3 regions of the Peribacillus sp. NPDC058075 genome follow, and region 3 is predicted to be linked to each of the others. Evidence: riboswitches for the same ligand, from Rfam matches in the RefSeq annotation. Region 3 holds a riboswitch; each other region holds the start of a gene.
The links. A riboswitch is a leader RNA that binds a small molecule or an ion and turns the genes downstream of it on or off. The one in region 3 is predicted to bind thiamine pyrophosphate.
Positions count from the first base shown of each region.

Region 1: it holds a riboswitch for thiamine pyrophosphate, as region 3 does, so the genes downstream of both, tenA (thiaminase II) here and thiC (phosphomethylpyrimidine synthase ThiC) in region 3, are expected to answer to the same signal.
Region 2: it holds a riboswitch for thiamine pyrophosphate, as region 3 does, so the genes downstream of both, tenA (thiaminase II) here and thiC (phosphomethylpyrimidine synthase ThiC) in region 3, are expected to answer to the same signal.

Region 1 is NZ_JBHVSL010000001.1:2,109,607-2,112,974, reverse strand. It holds gene ACFVS1_RS10465 (protein kinase domain-containing protein) at 1-250, opposite strand, end outside; gene ACFVS1_RS10460 (AMP-binding protein) at 691-984, shown strand; gene ACFVS1_RS10455 (SDR family oxidoreductase) at 1,015-1,350, shown strand; TPP riboswitch at 1,486-1,615, shown strand; gene tenA (thiaminase II) at 1,752-2,435, shown strand; gene ACFVS1_RS10445 (ECF transporter S component) at 2,450-3,034, shown strand; gene ACFVS1_RS10440 (ABC transporter ATP-binding protein) at 3,047-3,368, shown strand, end outside.
Region 2 is NZ_JBHVSL010000001.1:2,970,516-2,973,883, reverse strand. It holds gene thiD (bifunctional hydroxymethylpyrimidine kinase/phosphomethylpyrimidine kinase) at 1-789, opposite strand, end outside; gene thiW (energy coupling factor transporter S component ThiW) at 758-1,279, opposite strand; gene tenA (thiaminase II) at 1,292-1,981, opposite strand; TPP riboswitch at 2,071-2,175, opposite strand; SAM riboswitch class I at 2,335-2,439, shown strand; gene ACFVS1_RS14730 (Fur-regulated basic protein FbpA) at 2,615-2,803, shown strand; gene ACFVS1_RS14725 (Spo0E family sporulation regulatory protein-aspartic acid phosphatase) at 3,054-3,248, shown strand; gene ACFVS1_RS14720 (GNAT family N-acetyltransferase) at 3,317-3,368, opposite strand, start outside.
Region 3 is NZ_JBHVSL010000001.1:18,107-21,474, forward strand. It holds gene ACFVS1_RS00175 (histidine phosphatase family protein) at 1-225, shown strand, start outside; gene ACFVS1_RS00180 (HAD family hydrolase) at 361-1,149, shown strand; TPP riboswitch at 1,266-1,380, shown strand; gene thiC (phosphomethylpyrimidine synthase ThiC) at 1,516-3,294, shown strand.

The DNA.
Region 1 (3,368 bases), 2.1 Mb from region 3:
TGTGGTTTAACATTCGTAATATGGAGATTTCATTATCAAACTGTTGTAGCTCTTTTTTGCTGCTTCGTTTACTTTTCCGGAGCTGCTTGATCACTATATTTTCATTCATTTTCAAATCATTGCAACGATAAACAATACCGTAGCTTCCTGTACCGATTACAGCCTTTACCTCATAGCGGTCATTCAAAACCACACTCTTTTTTAAAGGAATATCCACAATCAATTGGTAAAACTTTCTAAAGGAACGCAAAATTGAAACTTCCCTCACCACTTTCATTTATTTGAATCAAGCACACATATAACCATTTTGATGAACTGAACATGGATAGTTTAACATTGATTTTTGATCATGCGGTAATGAAAGTCTTTACTTCGGGGAGTTCTTTTATAAGATGATTAATAAAATATGGATCATATGCCTATCGTAATGATTTTTGCCAATGAAAAAAGCAAAAAAAAATTTTCGTAATTTCATATTATGAAATTTGAGCAATAATAAAATTTTTAAGTTAACTATAATGAAATCATAATCAAAGAGTAGGAGGTGACAAGTTGGATGGGCGCGAGTTGAGAAATTGCTTTGGTACATTCCCGACAGGAGTTCCGATAGAGCGTTGGTTTGATTGGGTTTCCTTGGATCCTCCGCTTACTTAATTGTCAATTCATAAAAAAGCAAAAGCCTGAACTGGCATGAAAGAAAAATCTTTTACCATTGAACAGGGATCCATTGCTTGGAAATTTGCGGGCAGCATCCAGGGAACACTTGAAATCGACTGCGATAACAAGGGGGTTTCTAATGGAAGTGTTGCCTGGATGGATTGCAAACCATGGAAAGAGAATGATGCTGGTGATCATGTCAAGCATCCAGATAAGATAGCGATTATCGATAAAAAAAGTAGTTTTACTTACAAGCAGCTTGGTAAGTTGGTCGATCGAATCGCATTGGGTCTCTTGCATATAGGATTGGGTAAGGGGGATCCTTGATAAGAGTCCTACTGCGCTAAAAATGCTCAAATATTCCTTGCAGCTAGAGTAGGATCAAGTGGAGAGGCAGTTTATTCGGCTGCAAAGGGAGGGGTGATTGCCTTCACAAAAACGATAGCAAGAGAAATGGCACGTCACAAACTCAACATCAATTGTATTGCGCCAGGTCCTGCTAATACGCCCCTATTTCAAGAAATAGGCTCTTATAATGAAGGTATAGCAGGCGCCTTGGAAAAAGCGATTCCATTCCGCCGGCTTGCACAGCCAGAGGACATTGCTAGTGCTGTTGCCTATTTCGTTTCGGAAGATGCAGGATATATTACGGGGCAAACACTTTCCGTAAATGGTGGATTAACAATGGTTTAAACGATCATGGTAAGGGTGTTATGCAAGATTGAAAGGTTAGTAACCATAAATCATTAAGTTGAAAACTTTTTCTAATACGTTTGACAATTGGATTTATCGTGTTAATATAAAGGCAAATGAAATTTAATATACAATTTGTACCACTAGGGGTGCTTTATAGGTGAAAGTTGATTTTTACCGCAGAAGCTGAGATTAAAGTATGACTTTAAGACCCTTAGAACCTGATCTGGTTTATACCAGCGTAGGGAAGTGGGGTCTGGAACAATACGTTTCTGTATTATTTCAAGTACAACCACTTTCTTTACGTTTAAGAAAGTGGTTTTTTGTTTGCAAAAAATAGGGGTGATAAAAGGTTTATATTCGTGAATTTTCTTAAAAAATATCATTTGGGGGTAATGGACATGAAGTTTTCAGAGGAAATCCGTCAGGAAGCTGATCATATTTGGGAAGCTAGTTTTAATCACCCGTTTGTTGCAGGAATAGGAGATGGCACATTGCCATTGGAGAGTTTTCGTTTTTATGTCATGCAAGATGCCTATTATTTATCTCATTTTGCTAGAGTTCAAGCTTTAGGGGCAGTTAAAGCTACTGATTTACATACAACAAGCAGGCTTGCCGGCCATGCACAAGGAACATATGAAGCGGAGTTGAAGCTTCATGAGAATTTTTCTGAGAGATTAGGCATCACAAAAGAAGAACGGGATAATTTCAAACCTGCCCCGACTGCTTATGCTTATACTTCCCATATGTATCGTGCGGCTTATTCGGGACATTTAGGGGATGTTATTGCAGCTATCTTGCCGTGTTACTGGCTGTATTACGAAATAGGTGAAAGACTGCAAGGGTGCCTGCCCGAAGAGCCGATTTATCAAGAATGGATAGCGGCTTACGGAGGGGAGTGGTTCCGCACGTTGGTGGAAGAACAAATTGCGAGGCTTGATGAAATTGCTGAAAAAGTGACAGACGAAGATAAGGAACGAATGAAAGAGCATTTTATCCTCAGCAGCCAATATGAATACTCATTTTGGGAAATGGCTTATCGTTTAGAGACATGGCCTGTGCATAAGGAAACACTAGAAGTATAAAGGGGAATGAAACAATGAAAAAAGGATTGAAATTAACGGACATATTGGTAACGATCGTGATTGCGGTAGCATTTGGAATCGTTTATATCCTTTGGGGTTCGATTTATTATTCCGTTAAACCGTTAGGATTACATTTGGATCAACTTATTTATGGAATGTGGTTTATAGCCGGCCCCGTCGCCTTTTTAATTTTACGGAAACCGGGTGTGGCACTTTTGGCGGAGATAGCAGCAGCTTCCGGGGAGTTCTTTCTTGGTTCACCATGGGGGCTGACCGTACTTTTATATGGGGTGGTACAAGGTTTGTTCGCGGAACTGGTGTTCATGGCGTTCAAATATAAAAAATTCAATATGCCGGTGGCCGTTTTAGCTGCGATAGCTTCCTGCCTGGCATCAGTTATCATGGATTTTGCATACGGGGAAATAGGTGCGCTTTCTACTTGGAATCTATCGTTATTCATGATAGCGAGGTTTGTGGGTTCCATATTCTTTGCAGGTGTTACCGCTTATTATCTAGTTAAAGTCCTGGAAGCAACAGGCGTAACTAATCTTGTGCGTCCGGTTTCAAATAAAGATTATGCAGAACTGGATCAAAAGTAGAGGTTGAGGGCCATGGAACCAATCGTTTCTGTTGAAAAGTTAAGAATGAAATTTCCCGGTGATGAATCTTTGATATTCAAGGACCTATCACTATCGTTTGATCAGGGAGAAAAAGTGCTTTTGTTGGGACCGTCAGGATGTGGTAAGTCGACTCTTTTACAAGTGTTAAGCGGATTGATTCCGAATTCCATCGAAGTACCGATGAAAACGGAGAAATTGAAATGCCCTTCTTCATGGGGGTATGTTTTTCAAGACCCTGATAGTCAGTTTTGCATGCCATTTGCCGATGAGGAAATTGCCTTCGTCCTAGAGAATCTTTCCGTCCCGAAAGAAG
Region 2 (3,368 bases), 3.0 Mb from region 3:
TTCTTTTTTAGAATATGAATGAAAATGATGGACAGGTCCATGACCTTTACCGATTGAAAAACTTTTGCGTATCGCTTCAGAAATATAAGTCTTGGCCTGTTCGATCGACTCTGGCAATGGCAGTCCATTTGCCAGGTTTGATGTAATGGCGGATGATAAGGTACAGCCCGTACCATGAGTGTTTTTTGTATGAATGCGCTCTCCCTTGATCCAGTGGAAGTCAGTCCCATCATAAAAAAGATCATTTGGATTTCCCGCTGCATGGCCGCCTTTAAGTAAAACGGATTTGGGACCCATTTCTTGTATTGAAATGCATGCTCTATAGAAATCTTGTTTCGTCCGTATCGACAAGCCAGTAAGTACTTCCGCTTCCGGTACATTTGGTGTTACAAGTGTTGCAAGCGGAAGCAAATCCGCTTTTAAGGCGGAGACAGCCTTTTCGTCGAGCAAATGGTGGCCGCTTTTGGAAATCATGACAGGGTCAAGGATAACGATGGCAGGCATGTAGGTTTTAAGGGACGCTGCGACTGTTTCCACGATTTCTTTTGATCCGAGCATGCCTATTTTTACTGCATCGACAGGAATATCTTCAAATATAGCTGCAATTTGGTCCGATATGATAGCTGTTTCTATTGGCTGTACAGAACGGACTTCCATTGTATTTTGTGCGGTTACGGCTGTGATGGCAGACATTCCAAAGACCCCATGTGCAGAAAATGTTTTTAAATCCGCTTGTATTCCAGCACCGCCCCCTGAATCAGAGCCGGCGATGGTTAATGCTGTTTTCATAAAAAAACCCCTTCATATAATTATTTTTTAGAAGTATTTTAAGTAATATGAAAGCTAAAATCGAACCTGCGAATGAACTGAGCATAAAAGCCGGTAAAAAACCAAAAAGAGCAGCTTTTTCTCCCAATAGGAGGATGGCAAGTGGATAACAGGCCAGGGAACCGAGAATGCCGGTCCCGATCACTTCACCTAAACAAGCGAATTTTAAGCTTTGTGTTTTTCGATAAAGGATGGCAGCCAAAAGTGCACCGATCATGCTGCCGGGAAAGGCGAATATTGAACCGGTACCAGACATGTTTCTAATGATGGAAACTAAGAAAGCTTGTGTCACAGCATAAGCAGGCCCCAATAGAACGGCCGTGAGGACATTTGCCAGATGCTGAACAGGAAAGACCTTTGCAAATCCTGCAGGGATGAAAATAAATGAACTGGTCAGCGTCGTAATAGCCGTGATCATGGCAGTCAACGTCAGTTTCTTGATAGGATTCATCATGTCTGCGACCTACAGCGGCCAATCCTGCTCATTTTGAACCATATCCCAGAATAAATATTCATATCGGGACGTAACCAAAAAGTGCTTTTCTAATCTAAGAAGTTCCTTTTCTGGCATGCCCTCCGTCAATTCTTCCAACAATGCGATCAGCCACTTGTGTGCTTCCCCGAATTCAGGCGATGAATAGGACCTTATCCAATCTGCGTAGCGATTGTTTTCCAATGCTGCTCCATTTTGTTCTTTTAATAGCAAACCGATTTCATAATAATCCCAAGCGCAGGGCAGGAGACAGGCGATCAAGTCTGCCAAAGTCCCATGCTGAGCTGCATTTAGCATGTAACCTGTATAGGCTAGAGTGGTGGGAGTAGGTTCTGTATCTTCCAATTCTTTGGAACTGATTCCGAATTCGGAAGCATAATGCCGATGGATATCCATTTCCACTTGAAGGGTTTCATTTAAAATACTCGAAAACTTTGCCATGGTTTCGATGTTATGAGCTTTGATGACACCTAAAGCGAAGAGCTTGGAATAATCCATGAGATAGATATAGTCCTGCTTCAGGTAATAGGCAAATTTCTTTTCAGGAAGCGTGCCGTTTCCAATTGCCTGGACAAAGGGATGTGAATGGTTCCTTTTCCAAATCTCTTTTGCCCGTGAATGAAGTCTATCACTGAATGTTTTTGTTTTAATATTCTCCATTGTTCATCCTCCTTCATAATGGTTCCCTTTGATAATGAAAAACCCCGTTCCTGAATACGGAACGGGGTAGATGGATATAGTCTGTGAATGGACGATATCATCCACTTCCCTCCGCCGGTATGAGCCGGTTCAGGTTCAAAGGGTCCGGAATTAATTCCATCTCAGTCTAAAAAAAGACTCCCCTAGTGGTGTGAATTGTATGTAATTACTGACATCATATCAGAAAGACAAGAAATTGCAACCCGTATTTAAAAGAGGGATAAACTTTATGTCAAGGAAAAAAGGGAGAACCAGGTAATTGACTTTTGATGATTATTAGGATAGAATCATTTCTACAACAATTATATATCGAATTCTTATCCAGAGAGGTGGAGGGACTTGGCCCTAAGAAACCTCGGCAGCGGACCCGTTTTGGGAACTGTGCTAAATCCAACAAGCTTATGCTTGGAAGATAAGAAGAGCCGTACGGACATTGTCAGCCTCTTCTTGAATTAGAAGGGGCTTTTATTTTTGGGAAATAACGTTTAGTGACATAATAGAAAAGGTATATATAATTTGGTGAAAATCAAATAAGTTGATAAAGTTAGCTAACTAGAAGCAGGCTCTAGGATGACTAGGAAAGGAGCCATTTACATGGCAGAATTATTTAAGAGGATTGAACAGAGGAAGGCAATGCTCATTGAAGAGCTATTGGCCAATGGAGTATACAAAACTTCTGATGAAAGGCACCTTTATGATGCCCCATTAAAAGTGCTTGAAGATGAATATAAGATTGTAATAAATAGACCTAATAACGAGTCACCTTCTGAATGGATGACTTAGTAAGCGATGGACTATATTTTGGGTTCTTGGATAGGGGATATGATTAAGCATTCACAGTACACCAGTGGGTGCTTTTTTGCGTTTAATAGGAAATGACATAAAATATACATAATTAAAGAATAAAGTAGGTGTTTTGTCACATTTAACCTATAAAATTACACATTTTATTTCTAAAAAATAGTTGATTTTAACTAGTGGTTTCATTATGATGAAAGTGTAAAAAAATTGAATAAATGGGAGGTGACATATAATGCCTTGCCGTAAGGTAACTATAGAAAAAGTAGAAGAAAAGAGACAGGAAATGATCAAATTGGCAGCAAGTTACGGCTTAACAAGTCTGCTAACTGTTCAAGCCAGTCAAGAATTGGATACGCTATTAAATGCGTTAGCAAGTAAAAGAGAGTCTGAATACTTTTCTCTCCAAAAAGCATATAGGTATTTTTAAATTAGCCAATTCGAACTGCATTAATTTGAAAAAGCTACTGCTCAAGGCAATAGCTCTAAAGAATTATCTTAAAAATCGACACGTTTACCAAGAATGATCAAATCCCGCTCAATGCCATCC
Region 3 (3,368 bases):
TGCTGCTCGGTGTTCAAAAAGCAGACAAGGGCGGAAATTAAGATCGCAGAGCGAAGGATCAATAAAGTATTGGATGAAGTCTTTGCAAAGGGGGAACGGGATGTGCTGATCGTGAGTCATGCCGCCCTCATGGTATATATGAGGAAAGAGCTGATCCGACGGGGGTTCACCGGTCCAAAATTCAATATCGCCAGTAATGGTAAGCTGTATGTATTTGAAAGATGATAAGTGAGTAAGGGTTTCCCGCTAGAAAAGGTAAGTCATTTTCCGAATAGTTATTCTTTTTTTATTGGTTGTGGTTTATTATTGTAATAGTGTAATTTTTACGAATTCAATAATAGGGAAAGAGGGGTGGACATTTTGCTGAAGGCAGTTTTTTTTGATTTAGATGATACATTACTATGGGATCAGAAAAGTGTAAAAGAAGCTTTTGTGGCCACATGTGAAGCGGCCAAGGAGAAATATGATCTAAATGTCGACGAGTTTGAAGAAGCTGTGCGAAAGGAAGCGCGTGAGCTTTATTCTTCTTACGATACATATGCATTCACACAAATGATCGGAATCAACCCATTTGAGGGGCTATGGGGAAATTTCCAGGATGATCATGATGAATTCAGGAAGATGGCGGGGATTGCACCGGCTTATCGGAAAGAAGCGTGGACGAGAGGGTTATTGGCATTAGGGATCGATGACCCAGAATTTGGGCTTGAACTGGCAGAACGTTTCCCTGCGGAGAGACGCAAAAAGCCATTTATCTATGAAGAAACATTCCGTGTTCTGGATGAATTAAAAGGGAAGTATAAGTTGCTATTGCTTACGAACGGATCTCCTGAGCTGCAAAATACTAAACTTGAAATCACTCCTGAACTGGTTCCTTATTTCGACCAAATCGTGATATCAGGCGCATTTGGAAGAGGTAAACCGGATGCCTCCATTTTTGAGCATGCTTTGGAAATCATGGAGCTTGATAAGGATGAAGTATTGATGGTCGGCGATAATTTAATGACGGATATCCTCGGGGCGTCACGAGTAGGCATAAAGTCGGTTTGGATAAATCGTCATGATAAGGAACGGAATGAAGTGATTCCAACCTATGAAATCAAGCATTTAGAGGAGCTTTACCCAATCCTTGAGAGCCTGGGGAATTAATTAACGGCTCTCCTTCAAAAAACAAATTTTGGAGAGTTGTAATGAAAATATTAGGTCTTTCAAATTATTTACAGGATGAAAAGGGTGAGATATAGTTACCCTGTAATCAATTAAATTATTCAGACTAGGGGTGTCCAATAAAAGTTGGGCTGAGAGAGAAGCGCTTAAGCTTCTTAACCCTCAGGACCTGATCTGGTTCATACCAGCGTGGGGAAGTTAGAATCTACTAAACAATGACTTTTCAATTGGTCATTTCTGTAGTCATACTAACGTTAGCCAGGTCTTAAATATGAGATCTGGCTTTTTCGTGCGAAATGGATTGGATTTTGTCCTTTTTAAATGAACTTAAAAAGGAGAAATGAAATCATGAAGAGTAATTCTGTAGATGACATGAATGTTTCAATTATGTCCAGTTTTGCCGGGAGTAAAAAAGTGTATGTTGAGGGATCTAGACCTGATATTAAAGTACCTATGCGTGAAATTAAGCTAAGTCCGACTACAGGGTCATTCGGCGAAGAGGAGAATCCGCCTTTACGAGTATATGACACAAGCGGTTTTTATACGGATTCAGAATATCCCATTGATATTCATACAGGTCTTGCCCCGATTAGACGCAGATGGGTTTTGGAAAGGGAAGATGTTGAAGAGTATGAAGGGCGTGAAATAAAGCCCGAAGATAACGGCTATAAAAAAGAGTCACAATCCAACGCCGAAGTTTTTCCGGGATTGAAAAGAAAACCATTGCGTGCTGCGAAAGGGCAAAACGTAACCCAGCTCCATTATGCCCGAAAAGGTATCATAACTCCGGAAATGGAGTTCATCTCGATCAGGGAAAATGTAGCCCCTGAGTTTGTAAGAGAAGAGGTAGCTAGCGGGAGGGCGATCATACCGGCAAATATTAATCATCCCGAAAGTGAGCCCATGATCATCGGACGTAATTTTCATGTGAAAATAAATGCGAATATTGGAAATTCCGCTGTTAGTTCATCGATTGAAGCTGAAGTGGAGAAAATGACTTGGGCTACACGTTGGGGTGCAGACAACATAATGGATCTTTCCACCGGTAAGAATATTCACACGACCCGAGAATGGATTATCAGAAATTCACCTGTGCCAGTTGGGACGGTTCCGATATATCAAGCATTGGAAAAAGTGAATGGAGTCGCGGAAGATTTAAATTGGGAAGTTTTCCGGGATACATTAATCGAGCAGGCTGAGCAAGGTGTCGATTACTTCACCATACACGCTGGTGTGCTTTTACGATACATTCCCATGACAGCAAAGCGAGTTACGGGCATCGTTTCCCGAGGGGGCTCCATCATGGCACAATGGTGCTTGGCCCACCATCAAGAAAGTTTTCTCTATACTCACTTTGAAGAGATTTGTGAAATCATGAAGGCGTATGATGTTTCTTTCTCTTTAGGTGACGGCCTCCGTCCGGGCTCCATTGCAGATGCAAACGATGAGGCTCAATTTGCTGAATTGGAAACACTGGGGGAACTGACGAAGATTGCTTGGAAGCACGATGTTCAAGTCATGGTGGAGGGACCTGGTCACGTACCGATGCATTTGATCAAAGAAAATATGGATAAGCAGCTGGAAGTCTGTCAAGAAGCCCCATTCTATACCCTGGGACCATTGACGACGGATATAGCTCCTGGATACGATCATATCACTTCTGCGATTGGTGCTGCCATGATTGGATGGTTTGGAACAGCCATGCTTTGTTATGTGACGCCGAAAGAGCATTTGGGTCTTCCGAATAAAGAGGATGTTCGTGTAGGGGTCATTACTTATAAAATTGCAGCCCACGCAGCTGATCTTGCTAAAGGTCATCCCCAGGCACGAAAACGGGATGATGCCCTTTCTAAGGCTAGATTCGAATTTCGTTGGAGAGATCAATTCAATCTTTCCCTCGATCCTGAAAGGGCAGTTGAATATCACGATGAAACACTTCCGGCAGAGGGTGCCAAAACAGCCCACTTCTGTTCAATGTGCGGACCCAAATTCTGCAGTATGAGGATATCTCAAGACATCCGTGATTTGGCGAAGGAAAAGGGTCTGGGGTTTGAGTCGGTAATCGATGAAGGTCTTAAAGAAAAAGCGAATGAATTTAGGAAAACGGACGGGGAAATCTATCTATGATTCTGAGAGAGGGAGAATTCGATGAATCGGGTAATTCAAATTAAAGTTGAAATGAAACAGTTGGAAACTCAAAT